One region of the Photorhabdus machadonis genome, then DNA from elsewhere that is predicted to be linked to it. Evidence: predicted binding sites of a transcription regulator. Region 1 holds the regulator's gene; each other region holds the start of a gene.
What was found. The regulator PurR, encoded in region 1, represses purine synthesis genes. The targets are predictions, from matches to a motif close to CANGCAAACGTTTGCNTG.
Positions count from the first base shown of each region.

Region 2: the regulator PurR is predicted to act here: its motif matches at 5,498-5,515, upstream of ACUN2T_RS02895 (NCS2 family permease).
Region 3: the regulator PurR is predicted to act here: its motif matches at 4,746-4,763, upstream of glyA (serine hydroxymethyltransferase).

Region 1 covers NZ_CP199761.1:2,567,593-2,575,313, forward strand. The annotation lists gene punC (purine nucleoside transporter PunC) at 1-672, opposite strand, end outside; gene punR (DNA-binding transcriptional activator PunR) at 819-1,727, shown strand; gene purR (HTH-type transcriptional repressor PurR) at 1,734-2,759, opposite strand; partial or broken gene ACUN2T_RS12230 (superoxide dismutase [Fe]) at 3,254-3,361, opposite strand; gene ACUN2T_RS12235 (Grx4 family monothiol glutaredoxin) at 3,651-3,998, shown strand; gene rnt (ribonuclease T) at 4,113-4,769, opposite strand; gene gloA (lactoylglutathione lyase) at 4,769-5,182, opposite strand; gene ACUN2T_RS12250 (DUF1289 domain-containing protein) at 5,355-5,594, shown strand; gene slyA (transcriptional regulator SlyA) at 6,153-6,584, shown strand; gene ACUN2T_RS12260 (outer membrane lipoprotein) at 6,797-7,267, opposite strand; gene anmK (anhydro-N-acetylmuramic acid kinase) at 7,612-7,721, shown strand, end outside.
Region 2 covers NZ_CP199761.1:595,903-603,623, forward strand. The annotation lists gene ACUN2T_RS02875 (AAA family ATPase) at 1-888, opposite strand, end outside; gene eptB (kdo(2)-lipid A phosphoethanolamine 7''-transferase) at 1,130-2,794, opposite strand; gene ACUN2T_RS02885 (sulfite exporter TauE/SafE family protein) at 3,056-3,808, shown strand; gene ACUN2T_RS02890 (MFS transporter) at 3,921-5,078, shown strand; gene ACUN2T_RS02895 (NCS2 family permease) at 5,564-6,910, shown strand; gene ACUN2T_RS02900 (Na+/H+ antiporter) at 7,182-7,721, shown strand, end outside.
Region 3 covers NZ_CP199761.1:1,794,750-1,802,470, reverse strand. The annotation lists gene treB (PTS trehalose transporter subunit IIBC) at 1-877, opposite strand, end outside; gene treR (trehalose operon repressor TreR) at 1,023-1,970, opposite strand; gene ACUN2T_RS08900 (3-phenylpropionate MFS transporter) at 2,047-3,192, opposite strand; gene glyA (serine hydroxymethyltransferase) at 3,384-4,637, opposite strand; gene hmpA (NO-inducible flavohemoprotein) at 5,004-6,194, shown strand; gene ACUN2T_RS08885 (PAAR domain-containing protein) at 6,260-6,526, opposite strand; gene ACUN2T_RS08880 (hypothetical protein) at 6,571-7,293, opposite strand; gene ACUN2T_RS08875 (Tox-REase-5 domain-containing protein) at 7,306-7,721, opposite strand, start outside.

The DNA.
Region 1 (7,721 bases):
GGCGAAAAAACCAGCACTGCATGATGCAAATATCAGGACGTTGCCACTGAACACCGGCGATTTTAGTAACGTAAAGAAAGATACATGGCTTTTCTGCGTTTCAGTCTCACTGTTTTTTTTGCGGTTTTCTTGCAGGAATAGAGTAGGCAACAGCAGTAATAATGTAATTGCCAGTAATACCAGGAAAATAATACGCCAGCCGCCATGTTGTAACAGCCAGGCGCCCATCAAAGGTGCCAGAGCAGGGGAAAGTGCGACTAGGGGCATAATCGTGGCAAAAACGCGTTTGATACGGTTGGCATCATAACGATCAATAACTAATGCTTGCCATGAAACCGCCGCTGAACAAACACCTATGGCTTGGATAAAACGCAAAACTAAAAGTTGCGTGGCGTCTGTTACCCAAAGCATACCCAGACAGCCGACAGAAAACATTAATAACCCGATGATGATAATAGGTTTTCTTCCAAAGCGATCTGAAAGAGGCCCCCATAAAAGTTGAGCAAAGGCAAAGCCTGCAAGAAAGATGCTCAGGCTGGCACTGATTGCTCCCGCCGATGTGCCCAATTCTTGTTGCATAGAGCCGAATGCCGGTAGATACATATCAATAGCCAGGTAACCTAGCATACTCAAGCCTGCAAGGTAGAACATGAACTGACCTGAGTTTTTCATTTGATTACTCTCTTTGGATATCATGATTGAAATAACTTGCTGTGTAGGTAGATAAGAATATTTGTACATATTCTATATGCCGTGATTTTTACTTGTGAAACGGTAATATTTGGATAATGCTGTGAAAAAAATTGAAAGGTAAAATTATGTGGTCAGAATATTCACTTGAAGTTGTGGATGCTGTTGCCAGAACGGGAAGTTTTAGTGCTGCTGCATCAGAACTTCACCGTGTCCCTTCGGCAATCAGTTATACCGTAAGACAACTGGAAGAATGGCTTGCCGTCCCGTTGTTTGAACGTCGTCACCGGGATGTGGAATTAACGGAGTCAGGCAGTATTTTTATCAAAGAGGCGCGTGCTGTTATCAAAAAAATGATTGACACTCGTCATCAATGCCAACAGGTTGCAAATGGCTGGAGAGGGCAATTCAGTATTGCTATTGACCGTGTTGTTAAACCAGAACGCAGTCGTCAGCTTATTCTTGATTTTTATCACCATTTTCCTGATATAGAGCTGTTTATTCATCAGGAAGTATTCAATGGTGTATGGGACGCGCTGGTGGATAGCCGGGTTGATGTTGCAATCGGTGCCACCCGGGTAGCGCCGGTAGGGGAAAGGTACAGTTTCCGGGATATGGGATTTATGCCTTGGCTGTGTGTCGTCAGTACGGGCCATGCTTTGACTCAGCTGACCGGTCTACTGTCTGATGATCAAATGCGGCCTTATCCTAGCTTGTGTCTTGAGGATACATCCCGCAATTTACCGAAGCGTGACACCTGGACTCTCGATAATCAGCGCAGGCTGGTGGTCCCTGATTGGGAGTCTGGTCTGGCTTGTCTGAATGAGGGGTTATGTGTGGGAATGGTGCCTAAGCATAGGGCAATGCCACTGATCCGGCAGAAGAAATTGGAAGCATTGGCATTAGAGCAGCCTTTGCCAGATAGCCCATGTTGTTTGACATGGGTGCAAAATAGCCATTCTCCGGCATTAAGTTGGCTTCTTGGCTATCTCGGCGATAGTGAAACTCTTAATGCTGAATGGCTTCAGGATGTATAGGGAGGATTAACGGCGATAGTCGATAAATGGGCCATCGGTGACAGAACGCCGCTCAACCAAACGTGGATGTACTTCAATAGTTTGTGCATCTTCACGTTTACTGACGATTCTGTCCAGTAACATGGAAAATGCCATTTGTCCCAGACGTTCTTTTGGCTGATGGATAGTTGTCAATGCCGGAGAGAAATAGCGGGCGTTGCGTATATTGTCGTAACCGATCACAGAAATATCCTGTGGGACACGTAATCCTAATTCATCAGTAGCACAAATAGCCCCCATTGCCATAACATCGCCACCACAGAAAACTGCTGTCGGGCGCTGTTTTTGATTCAGAATTTGATGCATGGCTTTGTAGCCCGATTCTGGCTCAAAATCCCCCTGAACAATCCATTCTTCTCTGATTGGAATGCTGGCTTCTTTTAATGCTTTCAAGAACCCCTGATGACGGCCCCCACCGGTGTTTCGTGCCAAGGGACCCGGGATTGCACCAATATCACGATGACCACGCTCAATAAGATAGCGACCAGCCAGATAACCGCCGTGGAATGCGTTATCAATAATAGTATCAATGAAATCACCTCTGGCTTGTCCCCAATCCATGACGACCATGGGAATATTGCGATAATCTTCCAACATTCCTAATAACTGTTCCGGGTATTCTGAACACATCACCAGTAATCCATCCACCCGTTTTTGTGCCAGCATGGCCAGATAGGCTTTCTGTTTATCAATGTTATTGTGTGAGTTACACAAAATCAGCGTATAGCCCTTGCTATAACAACTGTTTTCAACAGATTCAATAACTTCAGCGAAATAGGGGGCTTCGCTGGACGTTGCCAGTAATCCGATCGATTTTGTATGGTTAACTTTCAGACTGCGGGCAACGGCACTGGGTGAATAATTCAGTTCTTTGATAGCAGCCCAAACGGCAGCCTTGGTATCTTCGGCGACGAAACGGGTTTTATTAATAACATGGGATACAGTAGTGGTTGAAACACCAGCGTGTTTAGCCACATCTTTGATCGTTGCCATGAGATGAAAGACTCCTGACCTTTTGGTCTAAATTTAAAACTCTTTGTTAATCGTTTGCCAGTATCTTTATACATTAGGGTGTCTGCTGGCAATACGTTAGCGATAAATCCTGAATTTTGTCTGATCTGGCTCAAAAGTGAAAGCAAAAATCAATGTTATAAAATACAAGGTGATCGCTATCTTATGTTTTTTCCTTAATGTAAGGATAATTAACCATGTTAATTGAATGGTATTTGTGGTTATAGACTTCTATTCAGAGGAGGATCGATGAATACTGATTTGAAACTTGGCTTATTTACTGCGGTGAGCACGTTGGTGATGATTGCCATTTTTGCCGCTGTTTGCTTGACCTTTGCCTGATGTTTTGAGTTGATTAGGTGATGTAAAAATTGGGTTTTTATATTGCAAGGAAAAAGGGCAGACAGCTTCAATGGCTTATCTGCCCTTTGAATGTTAGTACGGATGGTCATCAGGCAAACTGATGGTGATTAACCCAGGTTATTCAGGTTTACAACATAAATGTTATGGTGTTTGCCACAGTGGTATTCCAGTGTTTCGGTGGAGATATGTGGTTCTAATGCATCTTTAGCATAAGGCAGAATGGGTCATTCAAAAGACATTGATTACGCCTTTTCTTTTCGGGTTTTAGTGCCCTGTAAATCGTGCATTCAGTAGGACAAAGCATGGCGAAGAGCAAATGAAGCTAATTATTGTGTGGCTATTTTTGCTAATTATCTTAACAACTTCCACGATAAATAACAGTCAACAAGAAACCATCCGTTCCAGGATAAGAAAATATCAGGATGCATATTGGTGAAAGAAAATGGTATTCTCCGCCAATATTGTGACGATGTTGGTTATCAACATACTGTTGGTTTAAAGGAAATAAAAATGACGACTATTGATAAGATTGAGCGCCAAATTAAAGAGAACCCGATTCTGCTGTATATGAAAGGCTCCCCTAAATTACCAAATTGTGGATTTTCTGCACAGGCGGTTCAGGCTTTATCTGCATGTGGTGAACGTTTTGCTTATGTAGATATTTTGCAAAATCCAGATATTCGTGCAGAATTGCCAAAATATGCTAATTGGCCAACTTTCCCTCAGCTTTGGGTCGAGGGTGAGTTGGTCGGTGGATGTGATATTATCATTGAGATGTATCAGCGTGGTGAGTTACAAACATTAATTAAAGAAGCCGCTGATAAATATCGCTCTCAGGACGAAAACGCGACAGAGTAATTTTTAAATTAGCGACAGGCTATGATGCTATCTCCCCATATGTTGAAATATGGGGGTTTTTGTTATTGCTTAAATTTCAATTTGATTGAATTAATCTTATCGTTAGCTATAAGTTTATCCGGTTTTTTCTTCTTCTGTTATCGCTAAGGGCCAGCCACCAAGTTGTTTCCAGCGATTAACCATTTCACAGAATAATTCAGTGGTACGCTCAGTATCATATAAGGCGCTGTGAGCCTGATTATTATCGAATGCGATCCCGGCTGTGGAACAGGCTTTTGCTAAAATCGTTTGTCCTAATACCAGGCCACTTAAAGCCGCCGTATCAAAAGTCGCAAATGGATGAAACGGATTCCGTTTCAGTCTGGTGCGTTCTGCGGCAGCCATAACAAAGCTATGATCAAAGTTAGCATTGTGCGCAACGATAATGGCCCGACTGCAATGATTGTTTTTTATCCCTTTACGAACCATTTTAAAAATAGCGTGCAAAGCTTCATATTCGCTTACTGCGCCACGTAGCGGATTTGATGGATCGATGCCGGTAAACTCTAGGGCTGCTGGTTCAAGATTTGCTCCCTCAAATGGCTCAATATGGAAATGAAGTGATTCGCTGGGCACCAGCCAACCTTGATTATCCATCTCCAGTGTGATGGCGGCAATTTCAAGTAACGCGTCTGTTTTGGCATTAAAGCCGCCAGTTTCAACATCAATAACGACAGGGTAATAACCTCGAAAACGCCCACTAAGGACGTTTGGCTCTTTTTTGTCAGACATCAGATTGCGTTACCCAGGGCGTTGCTGGCATTTTTGTTTTCGATAAGTTCAATTTTGTAACCATCTGGATCTTCAACGAAAGCAATAATGGTTGTTCCACCTTTTACCGGACCGGCTTCACGGGTAATGTTACCACCTGCTTTGCGAATAGATTCGCAAGTGGCTGCGACATCATCGACACCCAATGCAATATGACCAAAGGCATCTCCCATCGCATAATGGTCAACTCCCCAGTTATAAGTTAACTCGATTACCGCCCCTTCGCTTTCATCTGTGTAGCCAACGAAGGCGAGTGAGTACTTATATTCTGTATTCTCACTGACGCGCAGTAGGCGCATCCCTAATACTTCAGTATAAAAATCAATGGAACGTTGCAGATCACCAACGCGGATCATGGTATGGAGTAAGCGCATAATTACCTCTCATTTAATGGTTTTACCAGTATTTTTGTGCGACAGGTCACACAAAAACCACTAACTATAACGTGTCTTACGGTTACAGTTCAATTTATCCATAATTATAATTTATTCTCATCTGGGTTTATAATTAAATATAGTATATGAATTGTATAGGAAAGGGGATGTGATGGTCGAGCAACTAGAGTTCTTTGCTATTCCCAGTCCTTGTCGAGGAATTTGTCAGGCTAATGAGCGGGGTTTTTGTTTGGGATGTTATCGCAGCCGGGAAGAAAGATTTAATTGGATAAAAATGTCAGGCGGGCAAAAGCGTGAAGTATTGAGATTGTGCCGACAAAGATATTTACGTGCAGTGAGAGCACAAAATCAGACAGATGAAGAACTACCTGAGCAACCATCACTGTTTTAATTAGAAAATTTTGAGGTTATTAGAGTTAACAATTCAATGATTTACTTATATAGGGTTATATTTTTGGCGAAGTTATAAATGTTCTACTATAATTTACGGTGTTTTGTTTGTTATTTTTTTATTTATTGCTTAACGGGAAGGCTATCGGTTTTTATTTTGAATGTTTTTGTAACTTTATGTTTTAAATGGAATTTATAGTTTGATTGTGTGACAAATGTAAAATAAAAACAACATTAATGTAAAAATAGATAGCTTAGCATTTAGATGACAGCTATCCTTATAGTACTTGGAATAAAGTATTGAATGATATTTATTGGTTTCTATTTGTTTGTATTCATAGTTCTGATAGTTTTTGTGTTAAAAATATTGTATGTTAATTGTTTTGTTCTAAATTGAATTTAAGTTTAGTTGTTCTTGGTTATAGTTACCTGAATTAGTTAGTTACTAAGAGTTTACTGTGATTACACAGAAATTATATATACTTTTTAAGGCTAATTAGCCTGATTTAGAAAAATTTGGCTGTTATGTTTAGTAGGCTAGTTATTTAAGGAGGGACAATTGGAATCTACATTGGGATCAGATCTAGCACGGTTAGTCCGTATTTGGCGTGCTTTAATTGATTATCGTTTAAAGCCGTTGGAATTAACTCAGACTCATTGGGTAACGCTATACAATATTAGCCGGTTACCCCAGGAGCAATCTCAGATACAGTTGGCGAAAGCTATCGGTATTGAACAACCATCTTTAGTCAGAACATTAGATCAGCTTGAGGAAAAAAGACTTATCACCCGGCATACTTGTGCCAATGATCGTCGTGCAAAAAGAATCAAGCTGACTGAAGACTCTGCATCGGTTATTAGGGAGTTAGATGGTGTTATTGAATCGACAAGAAATGAGATTCTGGATGGTATTTCACGCGAGGAACTTGCTTTTCTTTCTACTTTAGTACAGAAATTAGAGCAAAATATTATCCAATTACAGAGTAGATAGTAATGACGATATCCATGAAATGCTAACCAGATGAAAGAAAACCGCGACTTACAAAGATGAAGTCACGGTTTTCTTATCTATACCCTTCATCTTTCAAGTTGCTGCTTTGTTGGCGGCTTTCACTTACCCCAGTCACATCATTATCTATGCTTCTGGGGATGCGTTCACTTGCCGCCGCACTGCAACTTGAAATCTATTGGGTATATATTATTTTATTGTCGAGGTGAAACTGTCAGATTATTGCCCTGGCCTGCGATTCTGACACGTTGGCCTTTACTGAAGACTGTTTTGCCTTGTTTTTGAACAACAATGATGCTTTCACCGCTGTCACGACGAATTTCCAATTCTACACCTTTAGTTGTGTTGAGTGCCCCCTGAATGTTTTGGCCTGCAACACCACCGGCAACTGCACCCGCAGCCGTCGCCAATGTGTTACCACTGCCACCACCAATAGTATTACCAACCAGGCCACCCAGAACTGCGCCACCGATAGCACCTAATACATTCTCATTGCTGCCTGCTTGAATATTGACAGGACGAACGGAAACAATTGTACCGTAAGAGACTGTCTGGACTTGTTTAGCTTGTCCGGCAGTATAGGTATCACCAGAAAGGGAATCGGTGTTGACACAGCCTGATAATGATGCGACTGCAACCGCGCTAACTAAAAAATGCTTAAACATAGTAACTCCTGATTTTGATGCCTGACTGCGGAAATCTGATAGCTTATGGGCAACCAAGCTACAACCGGCATTGGCAACAAGTAATAAAAAATTTATTCGGATAGAATAGTCGGTACATTAGCAATCTAGTGCTAAACATATATTAAACGTCAATAGAGATTTTTAAAAGAAATAGCTATTAATGAAAAATTCCACATTTTTGTGAAGTTGTTTCCAAAACTTAGGTTTTATTCCTTTGTTTTCCTATTAACCATATACAGCTAAAACCACCGCGCTTTATAGTTATTGGTGTGGTTTCTGATTTTATCAAGACAGGTTCTAAGCAGGAAGGCAAATTAATGGTTATGAAGTCAGGTCGTTATATTGGTGTTATGTCGGGTACAAGTCTGGATGGGGTTGATGTGGTGCTTGCAGCAATCAGCGATAAAGTTGTTGCTCAACAAGCCAGTTATTC
Region 2 (7,721 bases), 2.0 Mb from region 1:
AATTTTTCTTCCTCTATCAATTGAAAGAAAACTATCCATCAAATCTTTCCTGGTATTATCCCAACTTTCTGCCATTTCTAAACTTTGAAATAGCCTATTAAATCTTTCAGGGAAAGTTCTGAATTCTTGTGAGGACGTGTAGCATTTACGAATTTGTGCTATTGTTCCTTTGTTGAAGCTTCTTATTTCAGAATTTTGTGCAATTCTATTTCCATAGGTTGAAATGATTTGATCGTTAGTTATATAATCAATGGTGTCATCTATGTTTTCAAATATTCTTTTTATATTGCATAAGAAAGTCATATGTGAGTAATTACTTTGTGATAAATATGCGATACATTTCTGGATGCCTATTTTTCCAATATGAAATTGCTGGATTTTATTTAATGGAGTACTTATGGATTTTAGATTTAAAATATATTGATTTGTTGCTGGGTCTATTTCATCAGCATAATCGAAAGGCCCATAGATATAGCTGTTATCTTGGATTAAGATTGTTTTTGTTAAGGGTTTTTCTGTTAAAACAATAACGGCTTCGTTAACATCAGGAAATGGAAGATCGTAAACTTGGCAGGCTAAAAGCCCTTTGATGTCTTCGCAAAAGTTTGCTTTGGTGATATATTGGCAGTTCCCCTCTTTTTTTTCAAAGTTTGTTGGAACACAGGTTGCTGCAAAAAGTGAGGAGCTGTACTTTTCACGTAATTCGCTATACCCTGAAGTAACGAAAACCTGTTCAGTTTCACAAAATAAACTTTCTTTATTAATCGGTACAATTTCACCATTACTCAAAATCTCAAAATATACTCTGAGCTTCCCTAGTTGATCTTCTTTTTCGTAGGAATATCCTTTCTCTATAGTGCATAGTACTTTTCTTTCGTTTGTTTGCATCTTGTCTCTCGTGGCTTAAGTAGTGTCTGAAAATGAATCATAACATATCGTAAAATATATTCACCTATGATTTAATTTAGCCAAAGTTGGTTTATAGAGTTCTTAGTTTTTCTATTATTGAAAATATCTAACTACAATCGATAAAATGAATGACTATATTATCCATTGAAGTATAAAACGGATTAACTAAGTATTCATTTTATAAGTGAGTGCCGATGTATTTTAGGACTGGAAATATTCCTCAATCACTGCACAGATTATTACTTGTCATAATTCCGCCATCTGGTGAGGTATAGCCGAGGCAACCGAGAATGGTGTCATATAGTTCAACATGGCGATAGGCATTACCTGTTTTGGCCTGTGTTCTGAGGTTTTCAAAAGCCTGAGTATTATTTTGGGCATCCAGGAATTTATCTGATGCCCAAACTATCAATGGCACACGGAATTGTTCCGGTGGAGCTATATGCCGTGGTGTGCCGTGTAGATGGGTATCATCGCTGATCGATTCGCCGTGGTCTGAGGTGTAAAATACCAGCGCTTTTTTATTCCGTACTTGGTCGATGACGTTTTTGATAAAGTAATCGGTGTATAAGATGCTGTTATCAAATGCGTTGATGAGCTGTGCTTTGCTACAGTTATCATCGACGTTCACGCATTCCGGCTGATATTTAGCAAAGTTGCGCGGATAGCGTTGTGAATAGAGATAGTGAGAGCCTTTAGTATGCAAGATGACCAGATGTTTGCCGCTTGGATGATGTTCCAGTGATTCTTTTAATTCATTAATTAACATCATATCGTCAACAGGCTTGCCAGCGTTGCGGTTCTCAGAGGCGATCAGTTCGCGAAAAGAAAAATTGTCCACTTCGGTCTTGTTATAAAACCAGACTTCACTTTGCATTGAGAAAAGTTCTGAGCTGAACCCCAATTTATGCATAACTGAGAATATGTTTTGCTCTTTCAGTGTGCGCTGGTCGTTATTTTTGGTGCCGCCTTCGCGTACAAACATACAGCGCAGGGAAAGTTTGGTGGCGGTGTCGCAGGATTCACCACGGAATGCAACCAGATTTGGTTCTTTGCTCAGAAGTGGGGTTGTATCGCGTTCATATCCCAATATTCCCATATGATCCCAACGCGCAGTTTCACCAATGATAAATATCATGTAGGTATCATTAATGCCTTGTGGAGCGATGTAAGTGAACTTTTGTGTCGGATCAAACAGTTCATTCTGATTCAGATATTCATCTGTCGCAGTAGTGATATATAGCCCCAGTGCAGTCAGCCAGTTAGAAGGTAAGTAAGAGTGTGCAACCACACCGCCATAGCTTGGCATATCGACATTATTGAGCACGTCGTTAGCTTTTTGCTGAGTGTTCATCCAATCCAGCGGAACCCATACTAGTAATGCAGCTATCAGCATGACTGCCAGTGATTTTATTCGCTGGCCGGGCATTCGCAGTTGTTCAAGCAGAGTATTGTGTAAATGACTCGACCAGATAAGTAGTAATGGCAATATATTGAGTAAAATTAGCCAGATGATAAAGTTGTAACCCACAACTTCAACGGATAAATCAATATCTGTAGTCAAAACTGAAGCAATAATGCCGTAACCAATAACGACATTAAAGAAGGTCATGTAATAGCTGGCGGCAACCGAGAATAGAACTAATAAGCTGGCAGTAATGCGGTAGAACCAGCGTCCGCCTAAGGAAAGAAGACGTAACAGAAAAAAGGTGAATAGAACAATGGCGAGAGCTTTAATACTACCGGTAATCAACTTAGAAGTGTGAATACCAACATGAGTCTCTTCAAAATGACGATAAAAAACTGATAGATTGAGAAAAATACCGATATAGATCGCCAGTAATAGCGCTTGTATAGGATGTGGCAGAGATTTTATTTTTTTCATTAGCTTAGGAACCTTAGTAAACTTAATTTGAGAAATGAGGCAAACGGGTAGATCATTCATTACTTAACGAATATTTGTGGTTATTTACAATTCTGGCTCCTTCATTTTTTCCACGATTCCATTACCCGTACATTTGTTCATAAAGTGTGTCTTTAATTTCTGTGCTTATTTTTTGCAGATTGTTCTGACAAACGACAGTAAAAGCTATTAGTATTGAGACAATGATCACTCGGATTGATAACTATTTTCAGGGAAATATCAATGTTACATGTACTGACATGGGCCGATCTGTTTATTTGTATTTTTGCAGTTTTTTTTGCTTATCTGGTTTTTGGCATGGCTGGGTTTGGTTCTGCACTTATTGCTAGCCCGATTCTGGCGTTTTATATCCCTGTAGTGAAAATTGTTCCTCTACTTGCGTTGATAGATTTAACCGCCGCAGTGATTAATGTTGCCAGAGATGGCAAAAGAGCCGAGTTTAGTGAGCTCAGGCTAATTGTTCCGTTAATGATTATTGGTAGTTTGATGGGTGCCGCCATTTTATTGATGGCCCGACCCGATGTTTTGGTCTTGGTGTTAGGATTGTTTGTTGTTTTCTATTCACTTTATTCATTATTTTCTGGTAAAGCCTATCGTCAATTCCCGGTTAAAGCGGCGATTCCGTTTGGTTTGGCGGGCGGTGTTTTCAGCGCATTATTTGGTAGTGGTGGTTTTCTGTATGCCATCTATTTGGCTGGGCGGATACCCGATAAGGAAGCTTTCCGGATTACTCAGACGACTTTAATTGGCTTCAGTACTCTGACAAGAGTGATTATTTTTATTGTCCTGGGTATTTATCTGGATAGTTCATTCTTGTTATTAATACTGGCATTTATCCCAGCCATGTTATTGGGCGTTTATTTAGGCCGACAGGTGACACTGAAAATCTCCAGAGAAACATTCCTGAAATTTATCAATATCATTGTGCTGGTTTCGGGGTTGATGCTGATATGTCGTTATATATTTACTCTTTAAAATAGTAACTATTAAAAATTTATTTATTTCGTATAATACCATTAACTTGTTATTTTCGATTCATTTCGCATTTATTTTCTCTGTTTTTTGCTGGAGGGGTGGGCATAAATAAATGAATAGCCGTCATTACAGGAATAGCCGTTTCTTCGCTATTTTTGCTATTACCAGTAGTATCGCTGTCATTGGTATTGTGATTGGTTTGACTATCCCAATGGTAGCGTTGCGCCTGAATAGCCAGGGCATTGATGAGCTGTACATTGGTTTAATTTCTGCGGCTCCGGCATTGGGTGTTTTGTTGAGTGCCCCGGTAGTCCAGAAAATTGTGGTCTTGATAGGTAAGAAACACGCTATGCTGATTGCGACCGTGGTTTCAGCTGTCAGTTTGCTTCCTCTGCTGAGTTCGTTACCGATGACGTTACTTTTTCCTTTGCGGCTAATCACTGGTGCTGCTAGCGGGTTAATGATCTGCCTGGGGGAAACCTGGATTAATGAACTTGCTGAAGAGAATATACGGGGCAGAATACTGGCTGTTTATACGACGACTTTTACTGTCAGCCAGTTGCTTGGTCCTTCTATTATCGCTTTGTATGGTGTAGCAGATAAGACACCGATATTGATTTGTACTCTGATCCATCTCATCTCTGTGGTGCTTTTTTTAATGATAGATCAGAAGCAGGGGGATAAGTTGCCGAAACATAGCAAAGGATCCAGTTTCTCTATTGTTCAGTTTGTGAAGGTTGCACCGGCGATCTGTGGTGGGGTGCTGTTTTTTTCTTTTTTCGATGGCACTATTCTTTCTATGTTACCCATCTACGGAATGAGTTGTGGGTATACCGAAGCGGTAGCGGCGCTGATGATAAGTGCTATTCTGGCTGGTGATGCATTGATGCAAATCCCATTCGGTTGGCTGGCAGATCATATGAATCGTATGCGTCTGTACCGAATTTGTGGTGCGGCAACGCTCGGAGCAAGTGTTTTACTGCCGTTCACTATGACACATCATTATTTTGTCTGGCCTTTGCTGATTGTGTTGGGTGCGACTGCCGGGGCTATTTACACCATTGCATTGGTACAGATTGGTCAGTATTTTTCAGGAAATGACTTGATAGTCGCTAATGCTTCTGCGGCTATGTTATGGGGAATCGGGAGTTTGTTAGGGCCATTGCTTGCAGGTGTGGTGAGTTCAGTGGCGCCGTCTGGTCTGCCTGTTCTACTCGTGATTATTGCAGCGCTATTTTTGGTTTCGACAATGGATCGGTTTAATTCATAGAGTGAGAGCGGTTGAGGTGTTCAGCTGGATAGTTTTAGCGTAAGTTTTATCGCCATTTTGATTTGTCGGTTATCTAACTCATTGAGTTTATTTCTTAATATCCGTAACGCATCAGATGGGGAGGTATCTGGAATTTTTTTATATCATCTATCAGTTTGGTTTTGGTGCTCATGGTTTACCTCCTGTTGGTGGCTTTATCAGCAATTATGTTTTTATTAAGTTTTTCACGAGAAAAACGTGACAATTAACAGGCAGATTTTTTGTGCCAAAATAATACTGTTAACTCTTGATTCCTACACCATGATCACTGGATAATCTTTCGCCTCAAATTCGCTCACCGTTTTTTATTCTGAAAGCCAAACGATTGCTTTTATGGTTTGTTAAACCGATTGGTGCAATATTTATTATTGTTATTAAGCAAGGTAATCGTTTTCGTTTGGCAGGAAGCGGAGAAATACATGAATATAATGCAGGGGAACAACATGATGTCCGGCACTCAGGCACCAGCTAAATGCAAGCTGGATAAGTTTTTTAAATTGACCGAACGAGGAACAACGGTACGCCGTGAAATTCTGGCAGGGCTCACGACTTTCCTGGCGATGGTTTACTCAGTCATCGTTGTTCCGGGTATGTTAGGGCAGGCCGGATTTCCTCATACTGCTGTCTTTATTGCGACTTGTTTGGTTGCCGGTTTTGGCTCTTTGTTAATGGGGCTTTGGGCTAATTTGCCAATGGCAATTGGTTGTGCAATTTCACTGACTGCATTTACCGCTTTTAGTTTGGTTTTGGGGCAGCAAATCAGTATTCCGGTTGCGCTTGGTGCGGTATTTCTGATGGGCTGTTTGTTTACTGTGATTTCTGTTACCGGTATTCGCTCCTGGATTTTGCGCAATATACCCATGGGTATTGCGCATGGTGCGGGGATTGGTATTGGGCTATTTTTGTTACTGATTGCGTCAAATGGTGTTGGTTTGGTCATTAAGAACCCGTTGGAAGGTCTGCCTGTTGCTCTGGGTTCGTTCACCTCTTTTTCAGTTATGATGACTTTGCTTGGTCTGGCGGTTATTTTTGGCCTGGAAAAATTGAAAGTGCCTGGTGGTGTGCTGCTGGTGATTGTGGTGATTTCTGTTATCGGGCTGATTTTTGATCCGGCGGTGAAATATCAAGGATTCTTTAAAGTACCCAACCTGGGAGATGACGGCCTGTCTTTGGTTTTTAGTATGGATATTATGGGGGCTTTACAGCCGATTGTATTACCCAGTGTGCTGGCATTGGTCATGACCGCCGTATTTGATGCAACCGGCACAATCCGCGCAGTGGCGGGGCAAGGGAATCTGTTGGATAAGGGCGGGCAGATTATTAATGGCGGTAAAGCGCTAACTGCCGATTCTGTCAGCAGTATTTTTGCAGGCGTCATCGGTGCTTCTCCGGCTGCGGTATATATCGAATCAGCGGCGGGTACTGCCGCAGGGGGTAAAACAGGTTTAACTGCAACAGTTGTCGGCATCCTGTTCCTGTTAATTTTGTTCCTTTCTCCACTTTCATATCTTGTACCCGTGTATGCGACCGCGCCGGCGCTGATGTATGTTGGTTTGCTGATGCTGAGTAATGTCAGAAAGCTGGATTTCGATGATTTTGTTGGAGCAATGTCCGGTATGCTCTGTGCGGTCTTTATTGTTCTGACTTGCAATATTGTCACTGGTATTATGCTGGGTTTCGGTTCTTTGGTTATTGGCCGTGTTTGTTCCGGTGAATGGCGTAAGTTGAATGTCGGTACAGTAGTGATTACGATCGCTTTGGTAGTATTTTATGCTGGTGATTGGGCTATTTGATTGATTAAAAAGTGCGTAAGGTGTATCCATGCCTGCGCACTTTGCCATTTCTTGCGATTACTTTTAAATTCTCAATTATTTCACCGCTATTTATCTGATTAGTTTACAATATTCCTGCAATTCTTTCGGATACGACTCAGCATGTATCTACCTTTTTCGATTGATTCAGTTATTTTAGCATTAAGATCTATTCTCACTGTTTTTGTTTTGACGGGAAGAAAAAAGTCTCAATCTGTATATCAACGGTTCTCAGGTAAATTGTAAGGGCAACATGGAAATATTCTTTACTATTCTGATCTTGATTTTGGTGGTTTCAGTCTCTGGTGTTTTGGCTAAGGTGATTCCGTTCCGCATACCTCTGCCGTTAATGCAAATTGCAATGGGTGCATTGCTGGCCTTGCCGCATTTTGGCTTACATGTGACTTTCGATCCTGAGCTGTTTCTTGTCTTGTTAATCCCTCCTTTGTTATTCGTTGATGGTTGGAAAACGCCAACTAGAGAATTTTTCCAGTACGGAAGGGAAATTTTCATACTGATGCTGGTATTGGTGCTGGTTACTGTTATCGGTATTGGTTATCTGATTTACTGGCTGATGCCAGGCATTCCATTAATTGCTGCCTTTGCCCTTGCCGCTGTGCTATCGCCAACGGATGCGGTGGCTTTATCATCCATTGTCGGAAAAGGGCGCATGCCTAAGCGCATGATGAGTGTGATGGAAGGGGAAGCGTTAATGAATGATGCTTCCGGTCTGGTGGCCTTAAAGTTCGCTGTCGCGATAGCGATGGGAACGATGGTATTTACTGTTACCGGT
Region 3 (7,721 bases), 770 kb from region 1:
CAACCCAAGCGACTCCGTCTCCAATTAACCGGCCAAACGGCCCAATAAGGCTATGTGCTAAAAAGGTTGCCAATATTAACGAAACTACCGGAACAACCACTAAATAAAGATAACTAGGAACCACCCGCTTTAATCGAACTTCAATCCACCCCAACGTAATACCCGCCAAAAGTGACGGAATAACTTGCGCCTGATAACCGACTTTTCCAATCGTGAACAGGCCAAAATTCCATATATCAGGGATCTGTTGCCCTAATTGATAAGCATTCATAAGTTGCGGAGATACCAAGGTTATTCCCAATATAATGCCTAATATCGGGGTTCCACCCATTGTTCTAACCGCAGACCAACAAATACCCACCGGCAGATAGAAGAATATTGCCTCTCCTAACAGCCATAAAAAATCATATATTGTTTTCCAGACAGGATATATTTGAACTAAAGTTTTACCGTCACTAAAAGGAATATCACCAATAATATTACGGAAGCCCAGAATAAGACCGCCACTGATTAATGCCGGCAGGAGAGGAAAAAAGATTTCTGCAAATTGAGAAATGATACGTTCTTGCCATCTCATATTTTTTTTCTCAGCCTGTTTTATATCTTTTTTACTTAATTCAGTTTGATCAAGATAGCTATTTAAAACCTGATAATAATCACCGACATTCGTGCCTATCACTACCTGGAACTGCCCTGCATTGGTAAAACAACCTTTAACCATCGGCAGATTTTTTATTTCATCCGGCCGGGCTTTAGCCGGTTCAACCAAAGAAAATCTCAACCGGGTAATACAATGCGTTACACTGGCTATATTTTCACAACCACCGATTAATGTAATTAGTTTTTCTATGTCTTTATAATTTATTTTATTTTTCATAATAGCCAGTCATCATAAGTTAGTATCAGTTACTATGGCATGCTTAGTAAGATAATTTCATCCTAATATCATTTAGTTATACTTGTCATGGGAACGTTCCCAAAAATGCGTCAACGATCACATTGAAACAGCAATATTCTTATTTTTAAGCCAACTTACTCGAAATGATTACTTGTTGTTTGGGGCATCGCTGACTTATTTGAGCTATTAATTGACCAGCTGCATATTTACCCGCTTCACCATAACCCAAATCCACAGAAAGCGTGTCAGGGTACAAAAAATTCAGCAAAGGCGTATTACCAATACTGCCTATCTGTATATCTTCCCGGCTATTTTGTTGTAAATACTTATATGCGCCTAATGCCAAGCTATCGGTTGCACAGATTAGGGCCGTCGTTTCCTTTCTTAATACCTTGTCGACATGCTGAAAGCCACTCTGATAGTTTAAATCACATTGAACGGAAAGCGGGTGTAACGCCTTCTGTTCACAATAATTCAGATAGGATTGATGACGACGAAAACCTGTCGTGGTATCACAATCACGTACACCAAGAAAACCGATCTCTCTGTGCCCTCGCTGATAGAGTTCATCCATCAATAGACGAACAGCACCAACATCGTCATAGCATACAGAAGAAAAATCAGTATATTCGCGCGCAAATACCACTATTTTGTCACGCCAGGGCAAAAGGGATTCTTCTGACAATCCGGTGAAACCAAACAAAATAACACCATCTGCATGACGTAATGCCAACTGACGCAGATGTTCCTGTAAAAGCAGGGGTTCAAAATTACTTTCCATGATAATGGGATCATAACCATGCTGATAAAACAGCGGCAACATCGTACTTATTGATAAATTTTCCGAAAAAGACCCCAACCGTGACACAATTAAAGCAATAATTTTATCACTTTTCACTCGCATCGCTCTTGCTGATTTAGAGGGAATAAAGTTATTTTGATGAATAATCGCTTCAACTCTTTCACGTACTTGTGGACTGACGCTATTTTCGTTGTTTAATACCCGTGAGACGGTTGATTTACTGACGTTAGCCAGACGCGCAATATCTTTTATTGTTAATTTATTCGACATGATATCTCATGAAAACATTATTATTAGAAGCATCCAGTTTCTTACAAAAATATCATAAGAAACTGAATATATGTTGTTAATAATGATGAGCTTTAACCTGTGGTCGCAGGAAAATAGCAGGAAAAGCAACTAAGGCCATTACCCAGAAAATGCCGCTGTGCAGATAATCATACATAAATCCTGCAACTACCGTCATCACGGCGATACCGCCCCCCATTGCCAGTGCAGAATAAGCCGCCTGTAAACGAACAATTTCCCCTTCCTTTCTCGCACTGATAAACCGCATTGCGGCCAAATGGCAGACAGTGAACGTCCCACAATGCAAGATTTGAATGATAATCAACACCGGTAATGTCGTGAATGAGCCCATTAATCCCCAACGGACAACCCCACATATACCGGAAAGCAACAGAAGATTACGGGCATTCCAGCGCCGGAATAATTTATTGCTGAACGTAAAAATAATAACCTCAGCCACCACGCCCAATGACCAGAGATAACCGACTACCGCAGCAGAATAACCTACCTTTTCCCAGTAAATCGCACTGAAGCTGTAATATCCCGCGTGAGCACCCTGCAATAAAGCCACGCATAGCAGGAACCGGCATACCGATGTTTCAGACAATAACTGTTTAAATGACACAGCCTCAACTTTAGCTGAGTTGGCTTCACCAACAGGCATGATCGAGGGTTTAAGTAATGTCGCCAACAGCGTTGATAAGACACTGAACAGTATGGTTATCAAAATGACCTGATGTCCCCAGACAGAGATCAATTCCCCAGTCAGCGCCGAGCTGATAATAAAGGCAATTGAGCCCCAGACGCGTATTTTGCCGTAATCAAAGGGAAATTGTTTTTGCCATGTTCCCGCCAATGCATCACTTAATGGCATCATCGGCGAAAAAAACAGGTTGAAACCAATCATGATGAACAGCAGCCATGCCCAGTGATTTCCCAATGTAAACCCGACAACAGAAATCAGGGTCAGCAATGCTAATACACGCAGCGCGAAAATAAGTTTTGCGGGATTTTTAACGGTAGGCGCGATTAATAAACTCCCCAGGAAACGGGAAACCAAACCCGCCCCCAATAAAATCCCCATCATATCGGGTTTTATTCCCTCACCCTGGAGCCAGACGGCCCAGAAAGGCAAAAATATCCCGTAAGAAAAGAAATACGTGAAATAATCTAACGCCAGCCAGCGTGTCGACTGAATAACCATTAATCCTCCCGGGTTAAAAGCGCAAAAAACCCGCTTAAAACTAACCTGATTAACTTAAGAAATTAAGATATCAAGGGCTATTCTGAGATGGACATTCTTGCGGGAAATCCATCCATCATTCCTTTAATACCTCGCTTAAGCAAACAATGTCAGCCAGAGCAGGTTTTGTAATGACTTATTAAAATTATAATTTATGCGTAAACTGGATATTTTGCGCAAATAGCCAGAACTTTTTGTTTAATCGCATCAATAATCGCTTCATCATTGATGTTATCCAATACATCGCACATCCAGCCGGCTAATTCACGGGCTTCTGCTTGTTTAAAACCACGGCGGGTAATCGCCGGCGTACCAACACGCACACCGGAAGTCACAAATGGGCTTTTCGGATCATTGGGTACACTGTTTTTGTTTACCGTGATGTTGGCACGGCCCAGCGCAGCATCAGCATCTTTGCCGGTGATGTTTTTATCAACCAGATCCAGCAGGAACAGATGGTTCTCAGTGCCACCGGAAACTACTTTGTAGCCACGCTCCAAGAAAACTTCAACCATGGCTTTAGCGTTATCAGCAACCTGATGTTGATATGCTTTGAATTCCGGTTCCATTGCTTCTTTCAGTGCAACTGCTTTACCGGCAATAACATGCATCAGAGGTCCACCCTGACAACCTGGGAATACGGAAGAGTTCAGTTTCTTATACAGCTCTTCGTCACCACCTTTCGCCAGGATCAAACCACCCCGTGGGCCCGCCAGTGTTTTATGCGTGGTAGTTGTCACGATGTGAGCATGAGGAACTGGATTAGGATAAACGCCTGCGGCGATCAGGCCAGCGACGTGTGCCATATCAACGAACAAATAAGCACCAATGCTGTCTGCAATTTCACGCATTTTTGCCCAATCAACAACGCCAGAGTAAGCAGAAAAACCACCGATAATCATTTTTGGCTGGTGTTTTTGAGCTTGTGCCGCGATATCGTCATAATCAATTTTACCGCTTTCATCAATACCATAAGGTACGATGTTATATAACTTACCAGAGAAGTTAACCGGAGAGCCATGAGTCAAATGACCGCCATGTGCCAGATTCATCCCCAACACAGTATCACCCGGTTGCAGCAAAGCCATATAAACCGCCGCATTCGCCTGAGAACCCGAGTGTGGTTGAACGTTGGCATAATCAGCACCGAATAACGCTTTAGCACGATCAATCGCCAGTTGCTCAACAACGTCTACATATTCACAACCACCGTAGTAGCGTTTACCCGGATAACCTTCGGCATATTTGTTAGTGAGCTGGGAGCCTTGTGCCTGCATGACTCTTGGGCTGGTATAGTTTTCAGAGGCAATCAACTCAATATGTTCTTCCTGGCGGACAACTTCTTGTTCCATCGCCTGCCATAGTTCGGGATCATAATTAGCAATATTCATTTCACGCTTTAACATTGGGTTCTCCAGACTCAGCTAACTTCTCTTCAAACAACACCCCAAAGGGCAGAATGGCACACAGTGTAAACCCTTTTCACTGAATGAGATAGTCTTGACAAAATATTTTACGCAAACGATTGCATACCAATGACTGCAAGGCATCGATTTTCTCATAGGCATAACGAAAACTCCCTGCATTTTCCCTCGTTATCGGAATTTGTGACCTCAGTCGTCCCCTGCCTTAGTGTAAATATCTCCCAAGAATGTTTTTTCACCATAAAGACCACATTTTATATTTACAAGATCCTCAAAAAATTATAAGTTGTATTTAAATTACATGTTATAACTTTCATTATCATTTGAAAGAAATTCAGGAGCTTCACCATGCTAGATGGTCAAATCATTGCAACTGTCAAATCAACTATTCCACTGCTTTCTGCCACTGGCCCAAAACTAACCGCCCATTTCTATGAGCGGATGTTCAAACATAATCCTGAGCTGAAAGATATTTTTAATATGAGCAATCAACTCAATGGCGATCAGCGTGAAGCCCTGTTCAATGCTATCTGCGCCTATGCAGCCAATATTGATAATTTGGCAATACTGTTGCCCGCAGTTGAAAAAATCGCGCATAAACACACCAGCCTGAATATTCAACCAGAGCATTATCAGATTGTCGGAACTCACTTACTGGCAACGTTAGATGAAATGTTCCAGCCGGGAAATGAAGTGCTGGATGCCTGGGGAAAAGCATACGGTGTGCTGGCTGATGTTTTTATCAATCGTGAAGAGCAGATTTATCATCATGACGAATCAGTCGATGGCGGTTGGCGTGGTTTACGCCCATTCCATATCAGCCGAAAACAGGTAAAAAGTGATGTGATTTGCAGCTTTGAGTTTGTGCCACAAGATGGCGGGAAGGTGATGGATTATAAACCCGGTCAGTATCTGAGCATATATCTGGAAGATGACAGCTTTGATAACCGCGAAATTCGTCAGTATTCACTGACAGCGGCACCAAACGGTTTCAGCTACCGAATTGCTATCAAACGTGAACCACAAGGAACAGTTTCCAACCATATGCATGATAAGATGCAAGAAGGCGATACCGTCTGGCTGGCCGCTCCACGCGGGGATTTCTTCCTTGATATTAAACCAGAGACACCGGTTACTCTAATTTCTGCTGGTGTCGGCCTGACACCCATGATGAGTATGCTGCATCACCTCCATCAGCAAAATCACAACAGCCAGATTAATTGGTTACATGCGGCGGAACACGGCGGTCATCATGCGTTTACCAATGAAGTGACTGCTATTGAGCAAGCAATGCCGAATCTTAGCAGCACAATCTGGTACCGTGAACCAAGAGATGAAGACCAGCAAGGCATCCATTATCAACACAAAGGTTTTATGGATATGACGGTGCTGAATGACGCACTGAAAACGACAGGAATGCATTTCTATTTCTGTGGCCCGGTTCCCTTTATGCAATATGTAGCAAAACAACTATTAAATATGGGAATTGAGAAGCAATATATTCACTATGAATGCTTCGGTCCGCATAAAGTGATTTAAATTTTCAGTTTAATAGAGTTTGTTTATCATGGAGCCCATCCCATTGGACGTCAGCTCCATTGATTTCAAAAATCATGGATAAATTTACGCTGACTGGCAATTAATTTTGCCCCACAGGCTGTTTGCATTCCTTCAAGCGCAATCAATTTTCCTTTATATTTTAAAGAGTCAGCCCCCTGAACAATAGGAAAAACCCCTTTGCATTGCGGACACGCTATCAAATCTTCTTTACCTGCTATAGGAATACCATTGTAAGTACAGTCATCAATAGCGGTAATCACCTTACCGCCATGATCTGTCGTATCCCCCAGCAGAATAACTGCTTTTGACATTAATGCTCTCCACACTTTTCAATTGGAAAATAACATCCTCTCCATTAAACTTCGGTAATTAATGGCAATAACCCCAGGTTCACCAACTGTATTTCTATATCATTGGATTTATCAATATCGTCCTGATTTCTTCCATCAAAAATGCCTTTTTTGGTGACAATCAGAGTACCTATCTGTTCATTATTTTGATGGACAGGTAGCACATCTTCCGCCATAGGCAGATAAGATTTATCAATAATGCGGGGCTGGTAAAGCATCCAGCCGATACTGAGGCGGTCAGGGAAAACCTGTCTACCTTTTAAGGTATAGCCGTTAGTTTCCACTTGAATATAAGGAAAGTGACGGCTGGTAGCCAAATGTTTAACCAAATCTATTAATCGGAATACATTCAGTTGACTGCTGCCAATTTTTAAATTGAGTTCTAGCCGAACCCAATTAGGATGTCCCGACTTTGATTTTTCATAAATAATGCCACAAGATAATTCATTTTTTTGACCATCCCACATCCCATTGATAAGTGAGGGGAAATTTTTCCTATACTCTTTTTCAAAGTCCCTTATTGCAACGCTTGTAGGCCCTTTTTCATCAAATACAACGTGTTTCAGGGCCTCTTTGAGAGAATAACCTGTCAAATACCAAGTCTTCTTTTGCCCAAAAAAGATATCAATTTGCCGCGTGACACGAAATAAATCCATTAATACCGAATCTACAGTAATAACTTCCTGCTGTTCATAACGTACATTAATTTTTAAACGAATAATTGCCATTTAAACCTCTAATTAAGCTGTCGCCGCCAAATTGGCACAAGGTGTATAGTGAACACTGATATTTTCATATTCACTAAACAATATTTTAAAATAGTCAGAACTGACAGGCTGTAAAAAATGCCATTCAACATGAGGAGTCCCCTCCAGTACATCACAGACCGTTTGATGTCTTTTTGCTTGATTTCGCGCAGAAATCTGGCCTTTCCACCAAATTTTTGGTTCACCTTCACTATCAAAAAACTGGTCATACCGCGCTTTGGCCTCCAGGAATAAACAATACGCTGGTCGCCAGCCATCAAAGGTCACTTTCAGGCACTGAAATTCCTGGATCATCTGTATGCTGGGATCATATTTCGTTTGGGCAATAAATCGCTGATAATTAATCGTGATGGTGCTCCAGCGGCTCACCTTGCGATATTTTTCACTCG